One region of the Vibrio sp. 2134-1 genome, then DNA from elsewhere that is predicted to be linked to it. Evidence: predicted binding sites of a transcription regulator. Region 1 holds the regulator's gene; each other region holds the start of a gene.
What was found. Region 1 encodes PurR, which represses purine synthesis genes. Its sites were predicted from a motif close to TNANGNAAACGTTTNCNTNA; they were not measured.
Positions count from the first base shown of each region.

Region 1 (7,949 bases):
GATTCCTGGTGACCCTGATTACGCTTTAGTTTCAATGGGTAACTATGTTTTTGAAGCTCAGGTACTGTTCTCAGAGTTGGTCGAAGATGCGGATAATGAAGCTTCATCACATGATTTTGGAAAGGACATCATTCCAAAGATGTTCCCTAGAGGTGATGTGTTCGTGTATGACTTCAGTACCAACAAAATCAGTGGCGAAAAAGAAGAGGTGTACTGGCGTGATGTCGGAACTATTGATGCGTACTGGCAAGCGCATATGGATCTGCTAGAAAAAGATGCACCATTTTCGCTGTACAACCGTAAATGGCCATTGCACACCTACTACCCACCATTGCCACCTGCGACATTTACCGACTCTGATAATGGTCGTGTGCAGATAATCGATAGTTTAGTGTGTAATGGCAGCTATGTTAGAGGCTCAAGAATCGAAAAGTCGGTGCTTGGTTTTCGCAGTAATATTGCTTCTGCTTGCGATATCAGCGAATGTATACTTCTTGGTGACGTAAAAATTGGCGAAGGCTGTGTTTTACGTCGTGTGATTGTCGACAAGGATGCCGATATTGCTCCTGGTACTCAGATTGGTGTGAATCTTCAAGAAGATAAAAAACACTTCCACGTGTCTGAGGAGGGCATTGTTGTTATTCCGAAAGGAGCTCGAGTTGGCTACTAACAACTTATCTATTCTGTTTGTAGCTTCTGAGGTTGAAGGCCTCATTAAAAGTGGTGGCTTGGCAGATGTTGCCAAGGCACTACCGGAAGCCCTTCAAAACCTACAGCAAGACGTAAGAATTACCATCCCTGCGTACAGTAGTATTGATAAACTCGCAGACGCAGAAGTTGTATTAGAAACAAAATTAACATCATGGCCGCATACGGAGTATCGAGTTTTGCGGCTCATGTTAGGTCAAAATCCTGTTTACCTGATTGATTGTCCGCCGTATTTCAATCGACCATCAATGTATGCGGAGAACAACCAAGCGTATACTGATAACGGCGAGCGCTTTGCGTTTTTTAGTGCAGCATGTCTCGACATGTTACCCAAGCTCGCCTTTCAACCTAATATCATACACGCGAACGATTGGCACACAGGTCTTGTTCCATTTTTGCTCAAGCACAGGTATGGCAATGATCCGTTCTTTGCTCATACTAAAAGCGTCATTTCAATTCACAATGCGGTCTTTAAAGGCGTATTTAGTTATGAAGACGTGCAGTGTTTGCCAGAGTTTCATTGTAGAAACGTTCCCGATGCTGCGGTGAGTGCAACGCATATTACGATGCTTAAAGCTGGCGTAATGAATGCAGATAAGATAAACGCGGTTAGCCCTACGTACGCAGAGGAACTAAAAACAGAGCTTGGCAGTCACGGCATGGCTTGGGAGTTTCAGCAACGTGCACAGGACTTAGTCGGCATCTTGAATGGTTGTGATTACAGCGCTTGGAATCCGGAAACGGATACCTACTTGCCGGTTAATTACTGCGCCGACCAGCAAAGTATGTCGCAAGGGAAGAAAGCTTGTAAAAAAGCATTACAACAACGACTAAATTTGCCCGAAAAAAATGTAGCTATGTTCGGTATGGTTTGTCGATTGACCCAGCAGAAAGGCGTTCATTACTTGTTGCCTGCTTTGGCCGATTTTTTGAAGCACGATGTTCAGCTAGTTGTCGTTGGGACCGGAGACCCTGTTCTTGCCGCTCAGCTACGAGAGGTTACCGCGCAGTTTTCTAGCAAATTTGCCTTTGTAGAAGCGTATGACAATGAACTTGCGCATATCGTTGAAGCTGGTTCTGATTTCTTCTTGATGCCTTCTGAGTTTGAACCATGTGGTTTGAATCAAATCTATAGTATGGCTTACGGTACATTGCCGATAGTACGCGGTGTTGGTGGCTTAAAGGACAGCGTTAGCGATTATGATGTAAACCCATCTGAAGCAACGGGGTTTGTTTTTTTCGAACCGACACCGCAGGCATTGTTGTTAACGATGCTAAGGGCACTGTTGCTCTACGCTCAAAACGAGCCTGAAGTGAATAAAGTACAGTTGCATGCGATGCAACAAGACTTTTGTTGGCAAAAGGCCGCAGAATCTTATTTGCAGCTTTACCACTCAGCGTTAGTTTGACTTAAAATTGTAACGAAAGGCGCCGAATGAGGTGCCTTTATTATCTTGAGTAAGGGGAGTGTGGTAGGATGGCTTTTTACTCAATAGCACGATCTTTTTGATACTGAATATGACCCAGCCGCTACTTTTTCATAAAACCTATTTGCACCCTACTAGTCATGAGTGGGTTGTATTTGTGCACGGTGCTGGTGGTAGCTCTTCTATCTGGTTCAAGCAAATTAAAGCTTACAAGCAACACTTTAACTTATTGTTGATCGATTTAAGAGGGCATGGAAAGTCAAATCAGTTACTTAAAGAGCTCATTGCTAGCCGTTATACCTTTACGGAAGTTACTCAAGATATTTTGAAAGTATTGGACCATTTAAAGATCCAATCCGCTCATTTTGTCGGTATGTCGCTTGGTACCATTATTGTTCGAAACCTTGCTGAATTGTCATCAGAGCGCGTACGTTCGATGGTGCTCGGCGGTGCTGTCACAAGGCTTAACACTCGTTCTCAGATATTGGTGAAATTAGGTAATTTTTGTAAGCATATCCTACCGTACATGTGGCTCTACAAACTGTTCGCTTATATTGTTATGCCTCAAAGAAGCCAACGAGAATCTCGCCACCTTTTTATTCGCGAAGCCAAGAAGCTTTGCCAAAAAGAATTTAAACGTTGGTTTATTCTTGCTGCTGATGTAAATCCGTTAATGAAATATTTTAAAGATCGAGAGTTACCCATTCCGACTCTCTACTTAATGGGCGACAGGGATTACATGTTTATTAAACCTGTCAAAGAAATGGTTGCAGCACATAAGCTCAGCATTCTACGAGAAATCCCGAATTGTGGTCATGTATGCAATGTAGAGCGTCCAGAAGACTTCAATCAACACTCCATCGAGTTTATTAAACAGCAAGCTGTATGTGCTTAAAACTGAGTGTATCCACTGAATAGGAGAGCCGCTATAGCTCTCCTAGTTGATATCCACATTGCCAACATGCACCAAATTGCCCTTCGTTTATTTCATGACATTTTGGGCATTGCCAATCTTGATACTCATGCCTATCGGATTGTTTTCGATATGCTTTTACTATTTCTTCAGCTTTCATCTTTTGTGCAGTGTCAAAAAGCCACACATAAGGATCGGTATCATCACCAAACGGCAGTTCTCCTTTTAAGCCGAAAATACCTTCTCCACGAACTTCACAGTAAATTTGTTCCACTTTAAGCAGCTCACATACAATGTGTGCTTCTGCTGGGTTTTTAGCGATAAATATTTTCATCAAAATACCCACTTCACCAATTACGAGTTTTGCTGACTTGGTGTCGGCCTTACTTTATCCATAACCCATTTAGTGATGATTGGAAATAGTCCCAATAGCGCAAAAGACGCTAATACTGCGGGTGAAACAATGCCCGATAGGCTTTCAATTGTTGCTAATTGAGTACCTGCATTCAGATATACGGCTGTGCCTGGCAGCATACCTATTTGGCTAGTGAGATAAAATCTACCTACAGACATCGGCGTTAAGCCCATCAGTAAGTTGATTAGAAAGAAAGGGAATACAGGGATTAGACGCAAGGAAAATAGATAAAAAGCTCCGTCTTTTTCGACACCTTGATTAATTGCGTTGAGTTTATTTCCGAATTTGTTTTGTACCCAGTCACGCAATAAGTATCGGCTGCTCAAGAAGGCCAGTGTTGCCCCCATAGTGCTAGCGAAAGAAACCAGTAGCAAGCTTGTCCAAAAACCAAATAAGGCTGCACCAAGTAAGGTGACTACTGCCGCTCCTGGGATAGAAAAAGCGGTAATTGCAATGTAGGTAAAAAAGTAAATCGCAGCCGAGAATACAAAATTCTGATCGATGTATGTAGTTAGTGCTTCTTGTTGGGCTTTTGCATTCTCTAAGGTTAAATACTGGCCAAAGTTAATACCTAAAAAGACGATAGCCGCTAGTAGGATGAGACCTAATATCAGTTTCTTATTCATAATTTTGATTCCAATTTGGGATATATGTAATAAGACAGTAGGAAAACCGAAAAAATTTCACAAAAAAACCGCAGATTAGACTGCGGTTTTACAAGATAGTTTTTAGGCCGACTTTTATTGGAGGCCGTTCATCAACTCATCTCGGCGAGCTTGAGGTACCACACTCCAATGAGTGCCGTTGATAGCACCTTCTAGTGCCCATAGCAACTCAATGTTGACGGTTGCAGAGTGCGTATCTCTTATCGCTTTATAGGCGTTAAGCGCACCTTCCTCTTCAAGCTTCTCTACGGATTCGATGCCGGCTTTTTTTAGCATGCGCTCGGTAGCCAGTCGTAAGTTAGGCAAATCTTTCAAACGGTTAGGCTTTGTACTTGCTTGCTGTTCTTTCTCAAGCTTTGCCTTTTTCAATGATTGATTCGCTACTTCGATTAAGCGTTCGCTTGATTCCCATAAATCGCTGGAAATAGCGTAGTACTTTGTAACGACTGGAAAGCCACGTTTTTTATAAACGTAAGGCTTTAGCCCTTGTTTCTCGAAGTCAGATGAAGTTTTTTGGTCTGCTCTGATATGAAGCTGATTGTTTACCACTAGTGCAAACATTGTTTCATCAGCGAATAGTCCGAAGCCACCAAACATTGAGCGCGACTTGATATTACCAAGTGCCTCAAATAGCTTCATAGAGTCTTTGAGTATCGGTTTATCCATGTTTTGTTATCTCGGTGTAATTAATATTACGCCACCAAAAGTCAGGTCCGAGAGAGTAGCAAACATGCGTAAAAACAATGTCATTACAGAGTAAAGTCATTGCTTACACACTTGCCATCGGTAACCCCGCTACCTTCCATATCGTAATATGGTTCAGGCCGGAGGCTTTGCGTCCCACTCTTTCGAATGGTTTGCCCTGTGCGTGACACAATGAGCATACTTCTTATATTGAATTAACATCACGGTTTAGCGTTAAAAGTGTGATTTCGGTTCAATAAAAATGATAGATTGAATGCTCTATTTTGCATATGGAAAGGTGCAAATTGGCCTTTGAAAAGGAGTTCTTAATATATATTACATTTATATAAAACAGGGAGTTAACGTTAGTCAATTGTTATTAGAGTGGTGTGAAGTATTAGAGAATGCTTAATTTTTCCAAAAAAATAAGCGCCCCTGTAGAGCGCTTATTTAACCGTGTTAAATACAGTGAAATTTAGTTCATTTTTTTCACAGTATTTCGAATTACAAGCTCAGGTTGCATTTCGAAAATTCGTTTTTCGTGTTCTTTATCTTTGATACGCTCAAGTAGAATTTCGAATGCATTTTTACCAACACGACGTTTAGGTTGGTGGATAGTCGTTAGCGGTGGAGAGAAGTATTCTGCAAGCTCGATGTTGTCGTAGCCGATCACTGAAATATCTTCAGGAATTTTGATCCCGTTTTGTTGCAAGCGGCTCATTAGGCCGAGAGCCATTGTGTCGTTAAAACAGAATACCGCCGTCGGGCGCTTGTCCATTGCGGTAATTTTATCTGCAACTAATACGGCCGTATCACATTCAAAGTTACCTTCAAGGATCCAGTCTTCATTTACAGCTAGGTTCGCTTCGCTCATTGCGCGACGGAAACCTGCAATGCGCTCTTGGCAAGCAAGCTTTTCAAAATGACCGCTTAGACAAGCGATATCCGTATGACCATTGTCAATCAGATGTTTGGTCGCAATGTAGCCACCTTCTTCTGAGTTATCCATGATTTTGTCTGCTTGCGAGCTCTCTGGGCCCCAATCCATGACCACTTTAGGAATGTCCGCATGACGGTCAAGCATCTCTTTTAGTTCTTCGGTTAAGTCAGAACACATCACTAGGATGCCATCAACGCGCTTTTCAGCCAGCATACGAATGTAATCGCGTTGTTTTTCGTAAATCCCGCCTGTGTTACATAAAATCAGAGTATAGCCTTGGCGGTAACAGTAGCTCTCAACGCCATCAATCACTTCTGAGAAAAATAGGTTAGTTGATTGAGTTACTAACATGCCAATCGTACGAGTTGAGTTGCATTTTAGGCTGCGTGCAACGGCACTTGGCGCGTAATTCAGCTCGTCAACGGCTTTCATTACTTTTTCTTGCGTTGCTTCTGCAACGAAACGCGTTTTATTGATAACGTGCGAAACTGTCGTAGTGGAAACGCCGGCTAAGCGAGCAACGTCTTTTATCGTGGCCATAAATGGTGTCCTGTATCGAGCTACTGAAATATGTCGTATTGGATGTACCTGATGCTCTAATGGTTTCACACCTAGCAATATAAAATTGGCGCTAAGTGTCTCGGCAGCGGTTGATCCAAGTGCGACAAAAGGGTGCGTAGCAGCATCGGTCGATGAATTTTATCTTTTTTCTATCTGATGAGAAATTGCCATCAACCTGTTAAGAAAACACAAAAACCGCTATATTTCAGCGGTTTACATATAAATCATATTTAATCGTTTGCGCTCACATTTTAGCCCTATGTGGACTGACTAGCAATGTTTTCAGCACGAGATTTGTGTATTTGAAGTCACATTTTGACTGCTAAATAACCAAGCGTCTTTGCGCTAAGTTAAGGCAAACGAATATTATACCCAAGTTACTTACAATTGGTCACTTTCGGCATACAGGAAGCCCGATAGGCAGGCTCCCTAAAAATAGGCGGCAATTATTCACCAAGAAGGTAGGCGCTGTCTAGTTTACAAAATGCAACTAATAGTTTCGCGACACTCGAGTAAAATCCAAATTCGTCGAATTGTTTACATTTGTCTGAAAACTGAGGTAACCAAGACATCAATTGTTGCTGGATAAAGTCGTTTTGTTTAACGAAGGCTTCTTCCATGTGTTTTTCTTGTTCAAGCTCGTTTGAGCGGATAATCATGTTCCCGAGAAAGTCGAGCTCAACGGCTAAGTGATCCGCAGGTTCCTTTAGGTTTTCGTCTACTTGAACGCCAAATTCAGCCATCAACTTTTCCATTTCCTCAGCTGGCTTGTCATTCAGTAAACCTGATTCACCAATGTACATGGATGCGTAAGGAAGAGCGCCGTATTTTTCTGTCTTCAAAAACAGTTCACAAAAGTCAGCTGCAAGCTCTAGTTGTGCATCTTCACGATCTTGTAACCGATTCAGCGCATCAACTAGGCTATCAACGGCTGGTTTCAGCGACTCATTTTCACCTAAGCCTGCGAGAAAACTGCGAATTTCAACACTGTGATAGGCTTCCAATTCTTTCTCTGTTAGTTCTTTTGCGAACAAGCTCGAAAACCACCAGTAAATTTCAGCGCGTTTTTCATTAAAAGCTTTCACTTCTTGCATTTTGGGCTCCTGAATGATGCTTCAAGTCATGCATCACAAAGTCAATTAGGGATATCCCCTAAGTGTAATCAATTAAAATGAATAGCAGTAACTATAATTGTTATGTTTTATGGTCAAAAATGACCGTTTATTAATAGCAGTGGGTAAGCTTGTTTTGAATCAATAAAAACGCTAAATCTTGCGTTTTAATGTATCTATGACTAGAAATGTTACTAGTTATGAATAGAATACGTCTTGGATAATAAGAAGACAGAAAAGTGGTGTAAATGAGCTATCACGTATTAGTCGTAGAAGATGATGTTGTAACTCGTAGTAAGCTTGCGGGATATTTCCAAAATGAGGGCTACCAAGTCAGCGAAGCAGAGAGTGGCGCGGAAATGCGTGAAGTTTTGCAAGCGGGCGATGTAGACCTGATCATGCTGGATATTAACCTGCCTGGTGAAGACGGCCTGATGCTTACTCGTGAGTTACGTAGCCAATCGGATATTGGTATCATATTAGTAACAGGACGCACGGATAGCATTGATAAAATCGTAGGCCTA
Region 1 is NZ_JAWOUS010000011.1:43,700-51,648, forward strand. It holds gene glgC (glucose-1-phosphate adenylyltransferase) at 1-670, shown strand, start outside; gene glgA (glycogen synthase GlgA) at 660-2,117, shown strand; gene R7R78_RS13570 (alpha/beta fold hydrolase) at 2,227-3,030, shown strand; gene R7R78_RS13575 (DUF2007 domain-containing protein) at 3,062-3,382, opposite strand; gene R7R78_RS13580 (TVP38/TMEM64 family protein) at 3,403-4,089, opposite strand; gene R7R78_RS13585 (TfoX/Sxy family DNA transformation protein) at 4,204-4,794, opposite strand; cyclic di-GMP riboswitch class I at 4,911-5,000, opposite strand; gene purR (HTH-type transcriptional repressor PurR) at 5,288-6,292, opposite strand; gene torD (molecular chaperone TorD) at 6,760-7,407, opposite strand; gene torR (two-component system response regulator TorR) at 7,674-7,949, shown strand, end outside.

Region 2 (7,949 bases), on a different contig from region 1:
ATGGAGAAAACCATGTCAGTCGTGATTTATCACAACCCTCGTTGCTCAAAGAGCCGTCAAACACTTGAACTGCTTGAGCAAAATGGTGTTACACCGGAAGTCGTCAAATACCTAGACACACCACTTAACGTGGATGAACTAAAAGCGCTGTACGCCCAGCTTGGCTTTTCATCTGTACGTGAAATGATGCGCACTAAAGAAAGTGAATATAAAGAGCTTGGCTTAGGCGAAGACTCCGTCAGCGATGAGCAATTATTCGAAGCAATGGCGAAAAATCCAAAGTTGTTTGAGCGTCCGGTAGTCGTTGCTAACGGCAAAGCAAAAATTGGTCGCCCACCAGAGCAAGTGTTGGATATTTTATAAATGGATTGCCAGATCCTTATTTTGTATTTCAGCCGTCATGGCTCGACAAAACAACTGGCAAGACAAATAGCAAGAGGAGTCGAATCGACTCCTCAATGCCAAGCAGTTTTGCGTACAGTTGAAGAATTGTCACCTCACTCACACTCCCCTTCTGATCCAATTGTTACTCTAGAGGAACTGAAAACGTGCGACGGTCTAGCGTTTGGCAGTCCCGTCTGGTTTGGCAACATGGCTGCGCCTTTAAAGCACTTCTGGGATCAGACTACATCTTTATGGGTCAGTGGTGACTTAATCGATAAGCCTGCTTGTGTCTTTACCTCTTCGTCCTCGATGCATGGTGGTCAAGAAACAACGTTACAAAGCATGATGACCCCTTTATTGCATCACGGGATGATGGTTTTGGGCATTCCTTATTCCGAGCCAGAGTTACACACTACGCAGTCCGGAGGCACTCCGTATGGCGCCAGCAGTGTAGGCCATGAGGCAACCCTAAGCAGTGAAGAGATTCGCCTGGCACAACAATTAGGCAAAAGGCTGGCAACTGCAGCGTTAAAACTAAAAGTCTGTTAGTAAAATCAAGGATAGTTAATCGATGTCTGACTCTTTAGACCAAACACCACTCGGTACACAGGCTAAAACCTATCGTTACCTGGCTTTATTTGGCAACTTAGCCTTATTAGCCTGGGTCGCTATTTGGCAGCTTGCGTTATCCCCTCACCCTCACCTCAGCAGCACAACACTTGCTATTGCTTGGTGTATTCCGCTACTACTTCCGTTACCTGGTATTTTAGCTGGTAAGCCTTACACTCATGCTTGGGCTAACTTTGTTCTTATGCTGTATTTCTTGCATGCGCTGACCATCCTTTATGTGGATGGGGGTGAACGCTGGCTTGCGGCAGTGGAACTGATACTGACTTCACTCGGTTTCGCTGGCAATATTTTGTTTGCTAGAGCGAGAGGCAAAGAGCTAGGTCTTAAGTTGAAACGCCTCTCTCAAGTAGAAAAAGAAGAAAAAGCGAAATTCAATAAATAACGCCAATTGCAGTCAATCACTGATCATTGGTTCGAATACGAATTTAGAAAACAAAAAGAGTCGCTATTGCGACTCTTTTTTATGCTTACCACATTGGTGTTTGACCCTTGCGTTTCACGCCTGGAACGCTACCAAGGCGATTACGATGCCGAGCGCCACTCGTAGATCAAGTCATACTGTTCTCGGACAGGCTCCACAATCATCGGCTGAGTTGGTTGTGTTTCGTCACTTGCTTCTGCCACAACATTTACTGGTACTTCAGGCTGCGCTTCTTTTGGCGTCACGGCGTCTTTTGCTTCATTACTCTGAACCAATGGCTCTTCTTCTTGAGTTGAAGCTGGGGCATCAACTTCACCTAAAGGATCTTCAAAAACCATTAATTGAGAAATAGAAGAAGCTTCTTTCTCAAAAGCTTGTTGTGATGCCAAAAGGTGGATGTTGAGCGTTAACTCGTCCCCTTGAACACGCTTAATCTCTGTACCCGCAACCGAATTAAGTTGTTTTAACGCATTCTCTAAACGGAAGAAGTCCGTGGCAGAGGTTACATTAAGGACTTTCACTGCTAGCGCTTTTGAAGACTTTCCTGAAACCACAACTGCACTCTTACTTGCATAGTAGTCTGCGATGCCATCCACCATTTCTGCAATAGCATTAGCACCTGATGCAGACCCGCTACGCGGAGAACGTTGCGCTTCTACAATTCTCGTTGGCGACTGGTCGTAGAGTGTCCAACGAATTTGTTCACCTTGAGCTCGTACAACCAAAACGGCGTCAGCTGGGTAGCGCTGGCTGGCTTGACCAATTGGCTCAATAAAGCCGCCCCAAAGATCAGAGACATTAACACCGGTCACATCATCAAAATCCCCAACCGGGATAGTGATTGGTAGGCCTCTTAATTTCGCTGCGCTACGAAGTGCTGCAACATTTGAAGATTCAGAATGCTCCCACGCAATGTTACGATCGTAACCCTGTTCTTCAACCATCCAAACTAAAATATTGGCACGATTTGGCGACCAAGATGGCAATTGTGCTTGTGTTAAAAGAGAGCTGATTTGGTCGTTGTTAAACAACATTTTTAGGCTCGCTTTTCCATCAACCTGCCCATAGCTCAGTTGAGAAATGTAACGCGCACTTGAGCTAAGTGCCTTTTTAATCACTGGATTGCTTAAAGAGGATTGAGAACCGGTCGCTCGAACAATCACATCCTGCATACCTTGTTGACGAGCCAAAGACTCACCGTCGTTCTGCTCACTGTCGATAACCACTTCGGCACGATAGATATCCACCTGAGTTAATGCATATACTGGTAGGGACAACCAACCTATCAGTAAGAGAGCTAAATAGCGCATAGTTTTTATAATCCTCTGAACAAGAACCCGAATAATAAGCAACTATCAAATCTTGAGCAAGGTAAGTACTGAGTAAATTGTCTGTATTATGACCAGCTTTGTTAACTCGGGCCTCAACCAGCGCTTCAGTGCTATTTTTTATAATAAACTCATTGCTTATTAAGCTATCTCAACAAGTTAGGCTGTCCATTTTTCATCTTCACGCAAGACACGTAAAAGAGGACAATTTGCAAGCAAGCAACTCTCAAAAGTGCTATTTGTGAGAAAAATTCAATCGAAAGTTTGATCTATGCAACATTGCAAACGATTGCAGGATGATAGTATTCGCCGGATTTGTCTGCGTATCTTGAAAATAGGGAATTATTATGAAAAACGCGTTACAAGGCGCTCAAATGCTCTTTGTCGCTTTTGGTGCTTTGGTGCTTGTGCCGCTCCTAACTGGCCTTGATCCAAACGTAGCCCTCTTTGGTGCCGGTGTCGGTACTCTCCTCTTCCAATTAATGACTAAACGTTCTGTTCCCATCTTCCTTGCCTCTTCTTTTGCGTTTATTGCTCCTATTATGTTCGGTATCCAAACTTGGGGTATCGGTGCAACGATGGGCGGCTTGATGGCAGCGGGCTTAGTTTATGTGGCTCTAGGGGCGATGATCAAAGTGCGCGGTGTTGGATTTATCCATAAAATTCTCCCGCCTGTTGTCGTTGGCCCTGTGATCATGGTTATCGGCCTTGGCCTTGCCCCAACAGCAGTGAACATGGCAGTAGGTAAAACTGGTGATGGAGCAGCACAGCTAGTTAATGGTGATGCTGCGATCATTATCTCGGCGGTCTCACTGCTCACAACCATTGTACTTAGCGTTTTTGCAAAAGGCTTTTTGAAGCTTGTTCCTATTGTTGGTGGTATTCTTGCTGGTTACTCTGTTTCTCTATTCTACGGTGTGGTTGATTTCACTCCCGTAGAACAAGCGGCTTGGCTAGCCATGCCAAACTTCACCGCGCCAGAGTTCAATATCAACGCAATTTTGTTCATGATTCCTGTCGCTATCGCACCTGCGGTTGAGCACGTAGGTGACATGCTTGCTATCTCAAACGTTACAGGTAAAAACTACCTGAAAAAACCAGGCCTTCACCGCACAATCGCAGGTGACGGGGTGGCAACTATCGCGGCTTCGATGGTGGGTGCTCCACCAAACACCACTTACAGTGAAGTAACAGGAGCGGTAATGCTAACCAAAGCATTTAACCCTGTGATCATGACTTGGGCAGCAATCACCGCAATCGTACTTGCATTGGTAGGTAAGCTAGGTGCGGTTCTTCAAACGATTCCAGTTCCTGTCATGGGCGGCATCATGATTCTGCTGTTCGGCTCTATCGCCACAGTAGGCCTCAACACACTGATCAAGAATAACGTTGATTTACATAAGTCTCGTAACCTAGTGATTGTTGCCGTAACACTTGTGTTTGGCATTGGTGGTATGGCTTTCGGTATTGGTGAGTTCAGTCTACAAGGTGTGAGCCTATGCGGTATCGTGGCAATTATTCTTAACCTTGTGCTACCAAACGATTTAGGTGAAAACCACGTTGTGGATAACGCACAAATGGAAGAAGAAAGCGTGAAATAGTTCGTTTGCGCCGCTTTATTAGTTGGCGTGTCTTACTCTTCTCCTCTTGTAGATACAAAAAAGGCTTGGTTTTCACCAAGCCTTTTTCTGTTCAGTCATAGTAATACATCAAAGAATTACTTAGTACCGAAGATCTTATCACCTGCATCGCCTAGACCCGGAACGATGTAGCCTTTGTCATTAAGCTTCTCATCGATTGCCGCAGTGTATAGCTCAACATCTGGGTGTGCTTTTTCTAGCGCTTCAATACCTTCTGGTGCAGCAACAAGTACCAGCACTTTGATTTGGTTACAACCTTTCTCTTTTAGGAGATCGATCGTAGCAATCATAGAACCACCTGTTGCAAGCATTGGGTCAACAACAAGCGCAATACGCTCCTCGATGTTTGAAGCAAGCTTGTTGAAGTAAGGAACTGGCTCAAGCGTTTCTTCATCACGGTAAATACCCACAACACTGATACGTGCGCTTGGCATGTGCTCAAGAACTCCATCCATCATGCCTAGACCTGCACGTAGGATTGGCACTACGGTTACTTTTTTACCTTTAATCTGGTCTACTTCTACCGGACCGTTCCAACCATCAATGGTCACTTTTTCTGTTTCAAAGTCTGACGTTGCTTCGTAAGTAAGTAGGCTACCGACCTCAGTCGCTAACTCACGAAAACGTTTTGTGCTGATGTCACCTTCTCTCATTAGACCAATTTTATGTTTTACTAGAGGGTGCTTTACTTCAACAACTTTCATGTCCATCTCCGGCTATAGTTGGCAATATTTAAACAAACCTTCAGATTATACATGATTTTCACAGGGATATCAGGATAAATCACTAAAGAAAAAAACAGACGCAAACGTTTGCTATCTATGTTTAAGCACTGTTAGAATAGCGCCGTTTTCATATCCAACTTAATACCGAGGACTTCCCTGTGAGTGGTAACAACTCTTCTCTTAGCTATAAAGACGCTGGTGTAGATATTGATGCAGGCAACGCGCTTGTGGATCGTATTAAGGGTGCGGTAAAACGTACTCGTCGCCCTGAAGTTATGGGTGGTATCGGTGGTTTTGGCGCGCTATGCGAATTGCCAACTAAATACAAACAACCTGTACTGGTTTCTGGTACTGATGGCGTTGGCACCAAACTTCGCCTAGCACTGGATATGAACAAGCACGACACGATCGGCATCGACCTAGTGGCAATGTGTGTAAATGATCTTATCGTGCAAGGCGCAGAGCCACTGTTTTTCCTAGATTACTATGCAACAGGCAAACTAGACGTTGATACCGCAGCGGATGTTGTTTCAGGTATCGCTGAAGGGTGTGTTCAAGCAGGTTGTGCCCTAATTGGTGGCGAAACTGCGGAGATGCCGGGCATGTATGAAGGCGAAGACTACGACGTAGCTGGTTTCTGTGTTGGCGTAGTAGAAAAAGAAGACGTGATTGACGGCACGAGAGTCGCTGCTGGTGATGCACTTATCGCTGTTGGCTCAAGCGGCCCACACTCAAACGGTTACTCCCTTATCCGTAAGATCCTAGAAGTATCTGGTGCAGATAAGAGCGAAGAGCTAGCAGGCCGCACTATTGGTGAGCACCTACTAGAACCAACAAAAATTTACATCAAGTCAGCACTTAAGATGATTGAGAAACACGACATCCATGCGATTTCTCATATCACTGGTGGTGGTTTCTGGGAAAACATCCCACGCGTACTGCCTGAAGGCACGAAAGCAGTTATCGATGGTAACAGTTGGGAATGGCCAGTTATCTTCAAGTGGCTACAAGAGAAAGGCAACGTCGACACACACGAAATGTACCGCACATTCAACTGTGGTGTAGGTCTAATCGTCGCACTACCGAAAGACCAGGCAGATGCAGCAGTTGCTCTTCTTAAAGAAGAAGGCGAAAACGCGTGGGTGATTGGTCAAATCGCACAAGCAAACGCGAACGAAGAGCAAGTTGAAATCCAATAATTTGCAAATCGAGCTCAAAAGATAAGAAGAATGAGGACACTAGATGACTAGGTCCTCATTTTGCTATCTATAACACTAAAAACCATTCTATTAGTAGGTAGTTTAGAAGCTACATAACTCCAACCTACAATACCAAGGCGCTCTCGACATCATGAAAAACCATACCCTAAAAAACATTGTGGTCCTCATCTCGGGTAACGGAAGTAACCTGCAAGCTATCTTGGAAGCTTGCGAAGACAGCATGCCAAACGCACGAGTGGCAGCCGTGTTCTCTAACAAAGCAGATGCTTTTGGTTTAGAACGTGCAAAAAAGTTTGATGTGGACGGTCACTTTGTCGACCCTAAAGCATTCAGATCGCGTGAAAGCTTTGATGCAGAGCTAATGAGTCAAATAGATGAATACCAACCAGACGTGATTATTCTTGCTGGTTACATGCGCATTCTGAGCAGCGCATTTGTTTCTCATTACATGGGTAAGATGATCAATATCCACCCTTCTCTTCTACCAAAATATCCTGGGCTACACACACACCAGAGAGCAATTGATGCTAGCGACAAAGAACATGGTACGAGTGTGCACTTTGTAACGGAAGAGCTTGATGGTGGCCCTGTCATACTGCAAGCAAAAGTTCCTGTGTTCGAAGACGATGATGCTAGTGTACTTGCGGCACGTGTTCAGGCGCAGGAGCACCGAATCTACCCTATGGTGGCTAAGTGGCTGGTAGACGAGCGGTTGATCATGAAGGATGGTAAAGCCTATTTAGATGGCGCAGAGCTTGGCGTACATGGGTACGCCTCAGATGAGTAGCCCTGAATAATAAACTCCAAGCACAAAAGAGCAGCCTGAGGGCTGCTCTTGGTTGTTTTAATACTTATAAACTTGATTCAAAAAAGCCGTAGTGAGACTAGAAACCTAAAACCCAACATTCTAAAAAATCCCATAACCACTTGAGTAACATAACACTCGGAAAGTAGATTCTGAATCTGGTTCGTTCTTCACCGTTCAGACTGACGAGGTGTTTTATGAGAAATTTCTATCAGTTACGTCTTTACAGCAAGCCTTAGCGAGACTAGGACTCTACTACCAGCACTCTAGAAAGTAAGAATGCTCATCCGTATCCGCCCTCGGTTTAAAACGCATAAAAATAAAGCTCGCGATTGAGCGAGCTTTATTTTTATATTCAGAGTAAGAGACCATCACTCTAACGGTTCGGTTGGCGCTTGATTGCCTGGCTTAGCCGCCGCAAACGGCACATTTACCAGTTCAGAGGCATTATTTTTGACTAGTTCACCTAGGTGAAACAAGCCGTATTCGCCAGGTTTCATACGCTGCCAAGCTTCGTTGCCCGTCAAAGGTTGAGTTGCGATCACAGAAACGATGTCGTGTGGCGTTGTTTCTTCTTGGAAGTTAATTTCCACATCTTCATCAAGCAACGCGGCTTTTCCAAACGGTGCGCGTCTTGTGATCCAATACAAATGATTGGTGCAATACGTCATTACATACTCACCATCACTCAGAAGCATGTTAAATACACCCTTCTCTTTTAGCTCATCACAACATTTAGCAACATATAAGAATACCGACTCCATATCCTTTGGTGGCTCAGGATATCGATCTTCCA
Region 2 is NZ_JAWOUS010000021.1:41,673-49,621, reverse strand. It holds gene arsC (arsenate reductase (glutaredoxin)) at 13-363, shown strand; gene wrbA (NAD(P)H:quinone oxidoreductase) at 364-933, shown strand; gene R7R78_RS19890 (DUF2069 domain-containing protein) at 956-1,396, shown strand; gene R7R78_RS19885 (DUF2066 domain-containing protein) at 1,537-2,745, opposite strand; gene R7R78_RS19880 (uracil-xanthine permease family protein) at 3,111-4,364, shown strand; gene upp (uracil phosphoribosyltransferase) at 4,481-5,107, opposite strand; gene purM (phosphoribosylformylglycinamidine cyclo-ligase) at 5,287-6,327, shown strand; gene purN (phosphoribosylglycinamide formyltransferase) at 6,479-7,135, shown strand; gene R7R78_RS19860 (class II glutamine amidotransferase) at 7,525-7,949, opposite strand, start outside.
Region 2: a site for PurR is predicted at 5,204-5,223, ahead of purM (phosphoribosylformylglycinamidine cyclo-ligase). Genes of this name have one in related genera too.

Region 3 (7,949 bases), on a different contig from region 1:
CGTGTCCACCTTGCTGGTATCATGCGTAAGATTAAGGCAATGCCTCAAGCAACCCGAGTCAGACGCAGAAAGAACTAACCTCTATCGCCACCTACTCTGTTAGGTGGCGATTTTTTATACCTCAATAAATATGAACCTAGAACGTTACAACCGTATTCACCAAGTCCTAAAAACTCGCCAAACTGATCTGACACTTTGTCTCGAAGAAGTACATAAGCCAAACAACGTCTCTGCTGTGATCCGCACCGCTGACGCGACAGGCTTACACAAAGTTCACGCAATTTGGCCAGACAAAATGCGTACGCTGAGCCATACCTCAGCAGGCGCGCGTAACTGGGTTGAAGTGGATACTCACGATTCGATTGAAACTGCGATTACCGAACTCAAAGCGCAAGGTATGCAGGTTTTGGTGACCAATCTTTCGGACACCGCCGTCGATTTTCGCGAAATCGACTACACCAAACCAACGGCAATCATTTTAGGCAGCGAAAAGGTTGGCGCTTCGGAGCAAGCCAAACAGCTTGCCGATCAAGACATTATTATCCCAATGGTGGGCATGGTGCAGTCACTAAACGTATCGGTTGCCAGTGCCGTAATTTTGTATGAAGCGCAACGTCAACGTGAAGCCGCAGGCATGTACGACCGAGAAGAAAGCGCTCTGCCTAAAGAGACAATCAACCGTATTCTCTTTGAACGTGGTCACCCAGTGCTGGCAAAAGTCGCGAAACGAAAAGGGCTCGTTTACCCACCACTCGATGAAGAAGGTCAAATCATCGCCGATGACGCGTGGTGGCAAGAGATGCAAAGCAAGTAACAGACTTTCGTCATCCTGAACGGCGGCGAAGGAGCGTGGTTCAGGATCTAATTCTCAAATATACAGATGCTGATAGTGTTAACTTCAGCGACATACTTGTTGGAAATAGAATCCTGATGTCGCTAAAGCTCCTCGGAATGATAGGTTATCAGTCAAATCATGACACTAACTAAAGCATGACTATTTTTTCCTGTACAAAAACACAGCTCCATGGTTAACATACTGCTATGTTAACCATTTTCTTGAGCCCTCTATGTCCGCCCAAATGTTATCTGCCGTCCCATTAACCTCCCTTTCTGGAGTTGGCGCGAAAGTCGCAGAAAAACTCGCCAAAGTTGGCTTACATAGCGTTCAAGATTTGCTGTTTCACCTTCCGTTACGCTACGAAGATCGTACTCGTATTTACCCTATTGCCAAACTGCATGCTGGCCTTTGGGCGGGCGTGCAAGGTAAGGTCATGGCAGTCGACACCATCTTCGGTAAGCGCAAAATGCTAACGGTAAAAATCAGCGACGGTAATGGCACTATCACGCTGCGCTTTTTCAACTTTACCGCAGCCATGAAGAACAATTTCACGCAAGGTAAGTTAGTACATGCTTACGGTGAAATTAAGCGCGGTGGCATGGGTTTGGAAATTGTTCATCCTGACTACAAGTTTTACGTTAGCGAGCAAAAGCCCGATGTAGAACAGAGCTTAACCCCTGTTTATCCCACCACCGATGGTTTACGCCAAATCACATTGCGCAACCTTACCGAACAAGCTTTAGCCCTGCTTGATAAAACCGCAGTGCAGGAATTACTTCCAGCTGGGTTGTATGACCATCAAATCACTATGTCGCAAGCGCTGCACACCATTCATCGCCCACCACCAACCATTAATTTAGATGAGTTTGACGAAGGCAAACATCCTGCCCAAATCCGCTTGATCATGGAAGAATTGCTCGCACAAAACTTATCGATGCTGGCGGTGCGTAGCAAAGGTCAGAAGGATTCAGCGCTACCTCTCGGTCCTTGTCATAAACTAAAAACGCAGCTTTTAGCCCAACTGCCTTTCTCTCCTACAAACGCTCAAACCCGAGTAGTACAAGAGATTGAGGCCGATCTAGAAAAACCGCACCCAATGATGCGATTAGTGCAAGGCGATGTTGGTTCGGGGAAAACATTGGTTGCCGCTTTGGCCGCTGTTAGAGCCATTGAGCATGGCCATCAGGTGGCACTCATGGCGCCAACCGAACTATTGGCCGAGCAACACGCTATCAACTTCGCAAACTGGTTTGAAACAATGGGCATTCAAGTCGGTTGGTTAGCGGGCAAACTCAAAGGTAAGGCAAAGGAAGCCGAGCTGGCTCGTATTGCCAGTGGTGAAGCGCAAATGGTAGTGGGTACTCACGCGCTATTCCAAGAGCACGTTGAATTTCATCACCTTGCTTTGGTCATCATTGATGAACAGCACCGCTTCGGTGTCCATCAGCGATTAGAATTGCGTGAAAAAGGCGCAAAACAAGGCGCCTACCCACATCAGTTGATCATGACGGCGACGCCTATTCCTCGCACCTTAGCCATGACCGCTTACGCCGATCTAGAAACTTCCGTGATTGACGAGCTACCACCGGGTCGAACGCCGATTCAAACCGTTGCCATTCCAGATACAAAACGTGACGACATCGTCGAGCGTGTCCGAAATGCCTGCTTAAACGAAGGCAAGCAGGCATATTGGGTGTGTACCCTGATTGATGAGTCGGAAGTATTAGAAGCGCAAGCCGCGGCAGATACCGCAGAAGAGCTTCAACGTAAGCTACCGGACGTAAAAATTGGTCTAGTACACGGACGAATGAAGCCGGCAGAGAAACAAGCGGTGATGCAAGATTTCAAAGACAATAAACTGCATTTGCTGGTCGCAACGACAGTGATTGAAGTTGGTGTGGATGTGCCAAACTCTAGCTTGATGATCATAGAAAACCCTGAACGTCTTGGTTTGGCACAATTACACCAGTTAAGAGGTCGCGTGGGCCGAGGTTCCGTTGCTAGCCATTGTGTGCTGCTGTACCACTCTCCGCTGTCAAAAACCGCGCAAAAACGTCTCGGAGTACTACGTGAAAGTAACGATGGCTTCGTCATTGCGCAGAAAGACCTAGAAATTCGTGGCCCTGGAGAACTATTGGGTACAAAGCAGACAGGTCTTGCTGATTTCAAAATCGCAGACTTAGTTCGAGATCAACGCCTGATTCCCGAAGTTCAGCGTATTGCGCGTCATATTCATGACAATTACCCGACTAACGCAACAGCAATTATCGATCGCTGGTTGGGTGAGCGGGATATTTACTCCAAAGCGTAATGATTGAAAGCGAGCCAAATGGCTCGTTTTTTAATACGCCAAAAACAAAGCAAACGTTTGCTTTTTGAGTAAATCTCTCTATAATCGCGCACAAATTTTTAAGTGTGTTAGATCACACTCCACCAACCTGAGTTGACTCTGATTAACAGCAATCACAGGTAACGACGTCAACTCCACCCTGCTCTCCCATTCAGCGAGAACTAGGGAAATATTGCGACTAGCGAGACAAACAATGACAACTTCAAACCGATCTTCGGAACTGGTCTATCAACTCAACGATCGACCACCTTTGCCTCAAACCATTTTTGCCGCACTTCAGCACTTATTGGCGATGTTCGTCGCGGTTATCACTCCGTCACTGATCATCTGTCAGTCTTTGGGTGTACCTGCAGACCAAACGAACACCATCATCAGCATGTCTTTATTTGCGTCAGGCGTGTCTTCGTTTATTCAAATTCGCACCGTTGGCCCAATTGGCTCTGGTTTGCTCTCTGTTCAAGGCACCAGCTTTAACTTTTTAGGTCCTATTATTGGAGCAGGCCTATCGCTGAAAGCCGGTGGAGCAGACATCAGCACCATGATGGCTGCCATTTTTGGTACGATTTTAGTCGCATCATTTGCAGAAATTTTCCTATCTCGCGTATTGGAGCATGCCCGCCGAATCATCACTCCGCTCGTTTCAGGCATCGTCGTCACTCTTATCGGTCTCACACTGATTCAAGTCGGCTTAGTATCAATGGGCGGTGGCTACGCAGCATTAAATGAAGGAACCTTCGGCAGCTTAGACAAACTTGCTCTGGCTGGGACGGTACTTGGATTAATTGTGATTTTAAACCGCTCGAAAAACCCATACATCCGTGTGGCTTCAATCGTGATTGCGATGCTAGTGGGCTACATCATGGCGTATTTTATGGGGATGGTAGATACTTCTCAGCTAGGCGCAACTGAGATCGTAGCACTGCCCGTACCAATGCAATATGGCTTATCGTTTGACTGGTCTCTGTTCATTCCGCTGGTACTGATTTTCTTTATTACCGCACTAGAGGCCATCGGTGATATTACCGCAACATCTGAAGTGTCTGGTGAGCCAGTAAAAGGCCCAGTGTACATGAAACGCATTAAGGGCGGTGTGTTAGCAGACGGCTTAAACTCCGCAATCGCAGCCGTTTTCAACAGCTTCCCGAACTCAACGTTTAGCCAGAATAACGGCATCATCATGCTAACAGGAGTCGCGAGCCGCTACGTGGGTTACTTTATTTCTGGCATGTTAGTGATTCTTGGCTTGTTCCCAGGTGTCGCTAGCTTTGTTCAGCTGATTCCTGAGCCAGTACTTGGCGGCGCAACGATTGTCATGTTTGGTACGATTGCTGCCGCTGGTGTGCGTATTATCTCTCGTGTTGAGCTCGATCGCCGCGCAATTCTGATCATGGCCTTATCCTTCTCAATGGGACTTGGTATCGCACAAAAACCAGAGATCCTGCAATTTATGCCAGAATTTATTAAGAGTATTTTCTCAACTGGTGTTGCAGCAGGTGGCATCACAGCGATCATTTTAAATCTACTTCTGCCAGAGAAACTGGAAGACGAAGATGAACTTCCTCAGGAAGTGAAAGAGTCTTAAGATTATTGAGAATAAGAAAAGCCCAACCTAATTAGGTTGGGCTTTTTGTTTTAAAGGGTGCGGGCCATCGACTTACTTGGTAGGAAAGCTGATTTGAGCGATTAAACCGCCTTCACTGCGATTACGCATCACCACAGAGCCTGAATGTTGGCTGATTATACGCTTCACAATCGCCAACCCTAGCCCAGTGCCTTCACTACCGCGAGCGGTGTCACCACGCGTAAAGGGTTCAAATAACCTCGCGATTTGAGAATGCTCGATACCCGGTCCGTTGTCCTCTACTGAAATCCACACTAGCTGCTTATCTGCTGTCACACCAGTGCTGATTTTGACCCAGCCATTGCCATAACGTAGCGCATTCACAACTAAGTTACTGATCGCCCGCTTAATCGCAATCGCACTTCCTTTGGCTGGCGGCAAGTTAAGATTAAGATCTGTTTCAATTTCAACCTCATAACCACCTTCAGAACTGGCGACGTCACTGGCAATCGTACTGATATCAACCGCTTCAAACGATTCTTGGTTCACCGGTTTGAGGTAATCCATAAACTGACTGATGATCTCATTACATTCTTCCGTATCGCTAATGATCCCCTCCGCAAGATAGCTGTCCTCAGGAGACATCATTTCTGTCGCTAGGCGAATACGCGTCAGAGGTGTTCGTAAGTCATGGCTAATCCCTGCCATTAATAAGGCTCGGTCTTCTTCTAGCTCTTGAATACCTTTCGACATTTGATTAAAGGCTCGAGTTACAGAGCGAATCTCCGATGCGCCTTTCTCTGCTAAGGGGGGCGGGATCTCACCTCGACCGACGTCTTTCGCGGCTCTCTCTAAAGCCAAAAGTGGACGGTTTTGCAAACGAATAAACAACCAACCACCTGCAATGATCAGCAGCGCCATAATCAAGCTGTTACGAAACAGCGGGGCAAAATCTTCTTCTTGCAGCTCAGATAACGGAATACGAATGATGGAGTTCGGCAACTTTTCGATGTGCATCCACAAAATGTAACTTTCATCGCCAAGCAATAAGCGCACTTCTGTGGGCGAACCCAGCTCTTGGCTCATTTCTTCAGACATCAAATCAATCGACATTGCGTGATGAAATTCAATCGCCTTATCGCTATCGAGACTATGAACCGTCACCCCTAATCTTTCTAACAATTGACGCCTTAACGGTGCATCAGACTTTAAAGGTCCTTCATCATCAAGCACCAAATTGAGCTCATGGGCGAGAATTTTATTGAACTGCTGCAAACTCGGCATCAACGCGTAGTTAAAAACGGCGTAGTAAGAGAAAACTTGGCTCGCGAGAAGCAAAGAGATGAACAGCAGAATAGATTGTGTCAATGAACTTCGGATGCGCATGGAACGTTCCTAGTGGTCCTAATCGCGAAATTTCAGCCTTCAAAGGGAAGGTAATGAAGGCTGAAGTTGCTATAGCCAAGTGCTGGCTATGGAGTGAAGAGGTTACACCTCTTTGCCGTCTGGGACGAAAACATAACCTAGGCCCCATACGGTTTGAATGTAGCGCGGCTTGCTCGGATCGTCTTCTAACATGCGACGTAAACGTGAGATTTGTACGTCAATAGAACGTTCCATTGCAGAATATTCACGGCCACGCGCCATGTTCATCAATTTGTCTCGTGACATTGGCTCACGTGCATTCATCACGAGCGCCTTTAGGACAGCAAACTCTCCAGAGGTGAGTGGCATTGCCTCATCACCGCGGAACATCTCGCGAGTGCCTAGATTGAGTCGGAACTCCCCGAACTCCACCACTTTTTCTTCAGTGCTTGGTGCACCCGGCAACTCTACAGTTTGGCGGCGTAATACGGCCTTGATGCGAGCCAACAATTCGCGTGGGTTAAACGGTTTTGGCAAATAATCATCCGCCCCTACCTCAAGACCCACGATGCGATCCACTTCATCACCTTTCGCGGTGAGCATTAAAATTGGCAACATGTTGTTCGCGTGGCGTAGACGACGACAAATTGACAATCCATCTTCACCAGGCAACATTAGGTCTAGCACCATTAAGTGAAAGTTTTCGCGCGTTAGTAGGCGATCCATCTGTTCGCCATTGGCGACACTTCGTACCTGAAAACCTTGCTCAGAAAGGTAACGCTCCAATAGAGCACGTAAACGAGCATCGTCATCAACCACTAAAATTTTATGATTTTCTTGCATTGAAACATCCTTTCAGAAGCGTCTATTGTCGAAAATGTATCACTGTTTTTCCTAACGTGCTCAAGCAAATTGTTACTCTTTTTATCTTAAGCGCTTTATTCTCTCTCTAGCAGGTATTTTCAGCACCTACTATTGACCATAATTCCATTCCAGTTCACGTTTGGCCTCAAGCAGCTCTTGCTGTGCCTCAGCCAGCTTGTGACGTTTTTTCTCAATTTTGTCTGCTTTCCCTGAATGCTGAGCTTCGACTAATTCTTCCTCTCGCTCCTCAACTTCTTTAGTCTTTTCTTCCACTTCTGCTTGCAGCTCTTGGCGCAGCTCACCTTCCGAGCATTCATTCTGGATAGCGGAAAGTGCTTGCTCCAAGCCTTTAATGCGATGCTCATTACCTTGCGCTTTTGCATACTCAAGCTGCTGCTCTACCGCTAACTCTTTAGCGTCACAGCCTTTCACTTCATCTTGAGCAAAAACTGAAAGTGAGAATCCTATTGTTAGTGCAGCACTACACATGACTGCTTTGTTCATTTTACTTCTCCGAGAAAGGCACCATGCCTTTATACCAAATATTCTGACGTTGAGACCCAAGTCACTTCTAGTGAACTTCATGAGACTTGAATCGGTGATAAAGCCTCAGTCTTCCGAGGCCGGTTGAGTATATTCAATTGAGTTGATGAACCACTCTTTTTCACCTTCTGGGGTGCGTACCGTGAACTCTTCATCCACTTGTTTTTTCAACATCGCTCGCGCCATAGGTGAATCGATCGAGATGTAGTCTTTCGCATCGCCGTAAATCTCTTCAGGCCCGACAATACGAAACTTTTTCACTTCTCCTGCCTCATTTTCTATTTCCACCCATGCACCAAAAAAGACTTTGCCTTCTTGTTGCGGAGAATAGTCAACGATCGTGACTTCTGGCAGGAATTTACGAAGGAAGCGGACACGACGGTCGATCTGACGGAGTAAACGTTTATTGAAGGTGTAATCCGCATTTT
Region 3 is NZ_JAWOUS010000007.1:132,839-140,787, reverse strand. It holds gene spoT (bifunctional GTP diphosphokinase/guanosine-3',5'-bis pyrophosphate 3'-pyrophosphohydrolase) at 1-78, shown strand, start outside; gene trmH (tRNA (guanosine(18)-2'-O)-methyltransferase TrmH) at 131-814, shown strand; gene recG (ATP-dependent DNA helicase RecG) at 1,068-3,149, shown strand; gene R7R78_RS10645 (uracil-xanthine permease family protein) at 3,382-4,770, shown strand; gene envZ (two-component system sensor histidine kinase EnvZ) at 4,843-6,135, opposite strand; gene ompR (two-component system response regulator OmpR) at 6,238-6,957, opposite strand; gene R7R78_RS10630 (DUF1090 domain-containing protein) at 7,087-7,482, opposite strand; gene greB (transcription elongation factor GreB) at 7,588-7,949, opposite strand, start outside.
Region 3: a site for PurR is predicted at 3,195-3,214, ahead of R7R78_RS10645 (uracil-xanthine permease family protein). Genes of this name have one in related genera too.

Region 4 (7,949 bases), on a different contig from region 1:
GCCGTCACGTTTTTTACGAATGATTTCTTGTGGTAAATACATTAGTGCCTCCCAAGCTCTTTTGAGCCATGGTTGTAGTAGGATAGAAGAGGTTTGGTAGCACCCGTTTAGGTGCTACCGTTCAGACGCATTATTGGAATTAGTACGCTGTTGGATCAGCGACGTCGTCCGATACTTCTAATGTATTTAGTAGGTTGGTTAGCAGGCTAGACGCACCAAAACGGTAGTGACGAGCATCAACCCAGTTGTCACCTAGGATTTCGTCAGCCATTGCTAGGTATGCTGCTGCGTCTTCAGCAGTGCGCACACCACCTGCTGGTTTGAAACCAACAGTTTCTGCAACACCCATGTCGCGAATAACTTCAAGCATCATGCGAGCGTATTCTGGTGTTGCGTTTACTGGCACTTTACCAGTTGAAGTTTTAATGAAGTCAGCACCTGCTTCAATACAGATTTGAGATGCTTTCTTGATTAGTGCTTCTTCTTTTAGTTCACCTGTTTCGATGATCACTTTAAGAAGAATGTCACCACAAGCTTCTTTACATTGCTTAACTAGTTCGAAGCCTACTTTCTCATCACCCGCCATTAGCGCGCGGTAAGGAAAAACTACGTCAACTTCGTCTGCACCGTAAGCAACCGCCGCTTTTGTTTCAGCAACTGCGATTTCAATGTCGTCGTTACCATGTGGGAAGTTCGTTACTGTTGCAATACGAACCTCTGGCGTACCTTGCTCACGAAGTGTCTTCTTAGCAATAGGAATAAAGCGAGGGTAAATACAAATTGCAGCTGTGTTGCCTACTGCTGTTTTCGCGTCATGACATAGTGAGATCACTTTTGCATCAGTGTCATCATCATTCAACGTAGTTAGGTCCATAAGTTTAAGTGCACGTAGCGCTGCTGCTTTTAAATCGCTCATTTCTATCTCCGATCAATATTCAAAAAATTCACTACTCAGCCTTACATCACGTCTTTAACTATAATCAACAAGTCGAGACAATGTGAGTAAATGGCTAAACAGTCTATTAATGAACGGACTTGGTTCCCTGAAGACTCGGCATATACAGCGAAAATTTATCATATGCCAATTGCTATCCTTGTCACCGCACAGTACCAGTTTGGCCTATGGCACAACAATCTATGATTGCGGTGTCTTTAATATCACATCACAAAGCAAAACGCCTATTAGATCTGATATTGCAGGGCAATTCATTTGCCCATCGATTATGTAATATTCATTACGTGATTAAGAATCAAGCTTAACCACTATCCTGTGATTAATACATTATAGAGTTTCACCGCAAAACTGTAGCACCAAATAGAGCGCAAACGGTTTGTATCTCAAAATTTCCTAGCCCCTATTCCATTGACTGCGTAATACCTCGACTAAGGCAAACACCCGATGAAATTTTGGAGCCCGAAAAACGAAAAATGCCCCGCAGCAATCTCTTGCTACAGGGCATGATGTAAAACGGCGTCTATATATTAAGAACCGATTCTAATTATAGTGCTGCAAGGCTTAAGCAGAAGCCTGCAATTGTCGCTGCCATAAGGTTAGACAACGTACCTGCAAGAACTGCTTTAACACCCATGCGAGCGATGTCACTACGACGGTTTGGTGCAAGGCTACCTAAACCACCAAGTAGAATCGCGATAGAAGAAAGGTTCGCGAAACCACATAGTGCGAATGAGATGATAGCTGTTGTCTTCTCAGACATTACTTCACCAGTTGCCGCGATTACTTGAGCGTTTTCACCTAGGTATGGTGTGAAGTTCAAGTAAGCAACGAATTCGTTCACTACGATTTTCTGACCGATGAATGAACCAGCTGTTACAGCTTCTGCCCATGGAACACCGATTAGGAATGCTAGTGGAGAGAACGCGTAACCTAGGATTAGCTCTAGTGTTAGTTCTGGCATGCCGAACCAACCACCGATGCCACCTAGCATACCGTTGATTAGCGCGATTAGACCAACGAATGCGATTAGCATTGCACCTACGTTAAGCGCAAGTTGTAGACCAGAAGCCGCACCGCCCGCAGCTGCGTCGATTACGTTAACTGGTTTGTCGTCACCGCCGTCCATCGCTTCTTCGATACTTTCGTGAGGCTGGTCAGTCTCAGGGTGAAGGATTTTAGCGAACAGTAGACCACCTGGTGCTGCCATGAATGATGCCGCAACTAGGTACTCTAGTGGAACACCCATAGATGCGTAACCAGCTAGTACACCACCAGCAACAGAAGCTAGACCACCACACATTACCGCGAATAGCTCTGATTGAGTCATTTTTGGAACGAATGGACGAACAACTAGAGGTGCCTCAGTTTGACCTACGAAAATGTTAGCTGCTGCTGACATTGATTCCGCACGCGAAGTGCCTAGCGCTTTTTGTAGTGCGCCACCAAGAATCTTGATAACCCATTGCATAACGCCAATGTAGTAAAGAACTGAAATCAGTGCAGAGAAGAAGATCAGTGTAGGAAGAACACGGAATGCGAAGATGAAACCGCCGCCGCCGAATACTTCGAACATCTTGTCAGAAACAAGACCACCGAACAGGAATGATGAACCATCGTTACCGTAGTTGATAACGTTAGAAACACCTGAAGAGAAACCGTTTAGTAGATCACGGCCCCAAGGTACATACAGAACAAATGCACCTAATGCGAATTGGATAGCGAATGCGCCACCCACAGTTCTAAAGTTGATAGCTTTTCGGTTGTTAGAAAATGCCACTGCAATCGCAAGAAGCACTACCATACCGATTAGGCTCATAAACAGGCTCATAGTTTATGACTTCCTTATAAGTTATTTATTGGCGTGTTACAAAATGGAGCTATAAAGCGGGGACAATTATACTCATGCAGAATCAATTAAAGTAATGCCAGCCTCACACTTTCCTATAAGATTCATGATTGATTCAACCAGCTTTGTGAGTTAATTCACAATAAGCAGGAAAACGTTTTCGATTTCAAACCACATCTTTAGATTTTATTCACATATCGAGAAAGCAAAATTGCTATTTTTCCACAGTTGAGAGGCAATCGATTGCTTTCGGCCGTTATGCAACTCTACGAGCTCATTAAAGACGTGAATGAGTTTGGCTGGGTGATTTGACTCCCCTTGATATCCAAGTATAGGCATATCTGGTGCGTCTGTTTCGATTACTAGGTTTTCGAGTGGTAATTTTTGAATTGCGTCGCGTGTTTTCTTGGCTCTTGGGTAGGTAATCGTTCCTCCTACACCGATAAAAAAACCTAATTTGACCCACTCCATGGCTTGCTGATAACTCCCAGAAAAAGCGTGTAGCACACCACCTCTAGGGAGATTCGCCGCTTTCACCATTTGAATGAGGCGATTGTGCGCTTTTCGGCTATGTAAAATAACTGGGAGTTCGAAGCGTCTAGCCAGCTCAAATTGAACTTCAAGTATCTTTTCTTGCAACTGTGGATCAACATCAATGGCAAAATCTAAACCACACTCTCCTATTGCCACGCACTGCTGCCCTTTTTGATTTAGATAGCCTTCTAGCTCTGTAAGGTGCTGCTCAACGTTATCTTCAAGAAAATACGGATGAAAGCCGAGCGCATAATACAAATTGGCATGTTGCTCTGCCAAAGTTTGAATACGAGCCCAGTTTTGCGGACCGACGGAAGGAATCAAAATTCTTGCGACGCCTTGCGTTTGAGCAAGCTCAAGTTGATGTGCAAAGTCATCTTGAAACACATCAAAATCAAAGTGGCAGTGCGTATCAAAGAGCTTCATCTTGACGCTTTTTATCTGTATCTGCGGGCAGAAAATCAGAGGATGGTTGGGCTTCACTCTTCTCTTCAGTTTGATGGGCTGGGTCTTTTCGATATGGGACACAACTGCGTTTCTGATCGGGAGTTAACCCCATCTCTTTACACCAGTTGTCGTAACGCTTTAGCCCACGTTTAAACCAATTCATATCTTATCCTTATATAAAAACGCCCTTGGCTAAGTTTATAGCCAAGGGCGTTTTAAAATCTAGTTTGCGTTAAGGCTTACCCTAACCGCGCAAATTAGTGCTCACGCGTCGCACGGAAATCAACGTCAGGGAAACGCTCTTTCGCCAAGTTTAAGTTAACCATTGTTGGAGCGATATACGTTAGGTTATCACCACCATCCAATGCTAAGTTCGCTTGATTCTTGCGTTGGAACTCATCCAGTTTCTTCGCATCACCACACTCAACCCAACGAGCAGTTGCAACGTTAATGCCTTCATAAATCGCTTCAACGTTATACTCAGATTTCAAACGAGCCACAACAACATCGAACTGAAGTACACCAACGGCACCAACGATCAGATCGTTGTTCTGTAGAGGACGGAATACCTGTACCGCACCTTCTTCTGATAGCTGAACCAAACCTTTGAGAAGCTGCTTCTGCTTTAATGGATCTTTCAGGCGAATACGACGGAATAGTTCCGGAGCGAAGTTCGGAATACCAGAGAACTTCAGTGATTCACCTTGAGTAAAGGTATCACCAATCTGAATAGTGCCGTGGTTGTGTAGACCAATGATGTCACCGGCGTAAGCGTGTTCTGCACGTGCACGGTCACCAGCCATAAAGGTTACTGCATCAGAGATACTCACTTGCTTGCCAAGACGAACGTGGTTCATCTTCATACCTTGCGTGTAAGTGCCCGATACAATACGCATGAATGCGATACGGTCGCGGTGTTTTGGGTCCATGTTCGCTTGGATCTTAAATACGAAACCAGAGAACTTCTCTTCAGTCGCTTCAACTTCACGTTCAACCGCTTGACGAGTTTTCGGCGCTGGAGCCCATTCAGTTAGACCGTCTAGCATATGATCCACACCAAAGTTACCTAATGCAGTACCGAAGTAAACTGGCGTAAGATCACCGGTTAAGAACATTTCCAAATCAAACTCAGGGCAAGCACCCATGACAAGCTCAAGCTCTTCTCGAACACTTTCCGCAAGGCCTGCACCAACTTTTTCATCAAGCTCTGGGTTGTCGAGACCTTTGATGATTCGAACTTCTTGAATCTCATGACCGTGACCTGATTCGTATAAAATCGTTTCATCACGGTGAATGTGGTACACACCTTTAAATTCTTTACCACAGCCGATTGGCCATGTAATTGGCGCACACATCATGCCCAACTCGTTTTCTACCTCGTCCAATACTTCCATTGGATCACGAACGTCACGGTCAAGTTTGTTCATGAAGGTTACGATTGGCGTGTCACGCAGACGCGTTACTTCCATCAGCTTACGTGTACGATCCTCGACACCTTTCGCCGCATCGATAACCATCAAACACGAGTCTACTGCCGTTAACGTACGGTATGTATCTTCCGAGAAGTCTTCGTGTCCAGGCGTATCAAGTAGGTTTACCAGACAGTCATTGTAAGGGAACTGCATTACAGAAGTGGTTACCGAGATACCACGTTCTTTTTCCATTTCCATCCAGTCTGATTTTGCATGCTGTGCGTTACCACGACCTTTAACCGTACCTGCTTTTTGGATCGCGTTTCCGAATAAAAGGACTTTTTCAGTAATGGTGGTTTTACCCGCATCCGGGTGAGAAATAATAGCGAACGTTCTGCGCTTAGACACTTCGCCTAAAAAAAGGGGATTTGACATTAGTTAATCTTCTAAATTACTTTCATGCTCACAAAATAGGCAAGCATATCTACTATTCGATATTGTGCGGTATTCTCGCTTATTATCGCTGTGCTAGCAAACTGGAAAGACATGAACTGAATTTACTCGGCTCACCAGCCTTTACCTGCAACTAACAAGGGAAAGCCAGCTCCGCACAAAGAGATGTAAAAATTCAAAAAATTATTATTACATATTCAAAAGCCTCGAATCCGGATACGCATTTAAAGCATAAGTGTTGATGAGGTAATTAGTAACGGCCTAAAACTAACTCAAAAATAAGTAACTCATGATAATGGCGTCTTCCTTACCATTTCCCGATTTAGCTGGGTAATAGTTGTAACGACGGTCCACTTCATTAAAACCTGCTTGCTCATAAATATGGATAGCTGGGTGATTACTTTCACGCACTTCTAACCAAGCACTCTCTGCTTTGGCTTGTTCACAGTGTTCAATAAACGCGTCCAGCAATTTTTGCCCTAGCCCTCTGCCCTGTTGAGAAGGCGCTACTGCAATATTTAATAGTGTCACTTCTCCAACAATATTCTGTCCATAGAAGTAACCAACCACTTGAGAGCCTTCCAGCATCACATGATGGCAAGCACCGCGACTGGATAAGTCACGAACCAAAGATTCGGCCCAAGGGTGAGAATGTGCTTGCTGCTCGATTTGCCAAACTTGGTCGAGGTGATCTGCACACATCGGCGTAATTTCAATTGTCACGCATTAGCTCCGTTAAGAGTACGAACAGATTTGTTGCCACAATGCGCGGCGCTGTTCGTTATTACCATCAATATCTTGTAATAGTGGCGAGGTCAGGTGCTTTGCCTTGATGCTTTTATCAGCCTCACAGCCTGCAAACCACACCCACTCTAGCTGATGTTCACCCAGCATGGATAAGCGCTCAGGCTCTAGGTGTAGCGCATCATCAAGCGTGAGCTTAATGCTTTTTAATACGCGCTCAAACATCAATGCCGTCTCGTTTTCTGGACATATTGGCGATACCAATAGGAGTTTACATGAACTTTGCAAATCCAATAATGGCGATTGATAGCCTTCCAGTCTTTCAGGGTGTACCAGCTCCCATGTGCTGATCCCCATTTCACGTAAATACTGTTTCTCGTTAATTGACATTTTCCGTCACCTATTTGAACGAGGGCAATCCTATCAAATTATCGCGATTATACCTAAAGGACTTCAAGGAACACCTGAACACAATGAGATGATTTGGATATTCCTTAACATAGCGTTTTGCCAACGGCCACACATTGGGTATGACATATGAGGTACATTATGAAATTCTTAAATACGCTACTGCTTTGCACACTGGTAGCCGCCACCAGCATGAGTGTTTTTGCTAATAACAGCGATGAGTGGGAGCTGATTGCAACGAAAACCGTTAACTTTCATACAGAAACAGATACCGTGACACCAAATAGTCTATTCCGAAACCGAAGCTTCAGTAAAATAAAACTAAAATGTGTGCAAGGAACGGTAGACATTAATGGTTTAAAAGTCGTCATGACAGATGGTAGTGAGAAAAAGCTTTCCTCTATGGGCGTACTAACAAGCGGATTGTCGACTCGTGCCTGGAGCCTTCCAGGTACAAAAGAAGCCAAGCTAAAACAGATTGAAATGACTTACAGTAGCTGGGGAAGCACAAAACTCAGCCTGCTAGGGGTAAGTAAAAAAGCGAAAATAGAGGTCTGGGGCAAAAAGAAAAGTAACCCGTCATCCTAACCTCCCTATCTCAGTTTTCAGTGAATAAGAAAGAAGCCCACTTAGTCGTGGGCTTCTTTCATTTACAGTTCAGAGAACTCTGGCGCATAGTCTATGCGTCCGGAGCGTCCAGCACATTGACCTTCGACCAACTCTGCGACTCGAAATGCACCTTTAGGGACATCCCAAGCACATTCAAAGCCCATCTCGTCGCATGATTGAAAACCCTGGCGCGCGTAATAATCAGGATCGCCCAACACCACACACACTGGGTAGCCAAAATCACGCAGTGAATCGAAACCTTCTTTGATCAACTCTGCAGCGATGCCTTGGCGACGGTAATCTTCATGAACAGCTAATGGCGCTAGCCCTTGCCATGACAAATCTTCACCATTTAAGGTCACAGGGCTAAATAAAGCATGGCCTATCACCTCTCCCTCATCTGTACACGCGACTAAGGAAAGCGTGAATTTGCTGTTTTCGCGCAAACGCATCACAAGCTCAGCTTCAGCTTCCGTCGGGAAGGCGTGTTTCAATAAGCGGTCAATGGTAAGAATGTCCGCTGGGGCTTCAGTTCGAATAA
Region 4 is NZ_JAWOUS010000009.1:81,466-89,414, reverse strand. It holds gene deoA (thymidine phosphorylase) at 1-42, opposite strand, end outside; gene deoC (deoxyribose-phosphate aldolase) at 140-916, opposite strand; gene R7R78_RS12195 (hypothetical protein) at 1,007-1,141, shown strand; gene R7R78_RS12190 (NupC/NupG family nucleoside CNT transporter) at 1,500-2,783, opposite strand; gene R7R78_RS12185 (TatD family hydrolase) at 2,988-3,761, opposite strand; gene R7R78_RS12180 (DUF5363 family protein) at 3,748-3,945, opposite strand; gene prfC (peptide chain release factor 3) at 4,040-5,629, opposite strand; gene rimI (ribosomal protein S18-alanine N-acetyltransferase) at 5,915-6,370, opposite strand; gene R7R78_RS12165 (DNA polymerase III subunit psi) at 6,383-6,781, opposite strand; gene R7R78_RS12160 (hypothetical protein) at 6,941-7,387, shown strand; gene R7R78_RS12155 (GNAT family N-acetyltransferase) at 7,450-7,949, opposite strand, start outside; gene R7R78_RS12150 (ubiquinone anaerobic biosynthesis accessory factor UbiT) at 7,937-7,949, opposite strand, start outside.
Region 4: a site for PurR is predicted at 2,948-2,967, ahead of R7R78_RS12190 (NupC/NupG family nucleoside CNT transporter). Genes of this name have one in related genera too.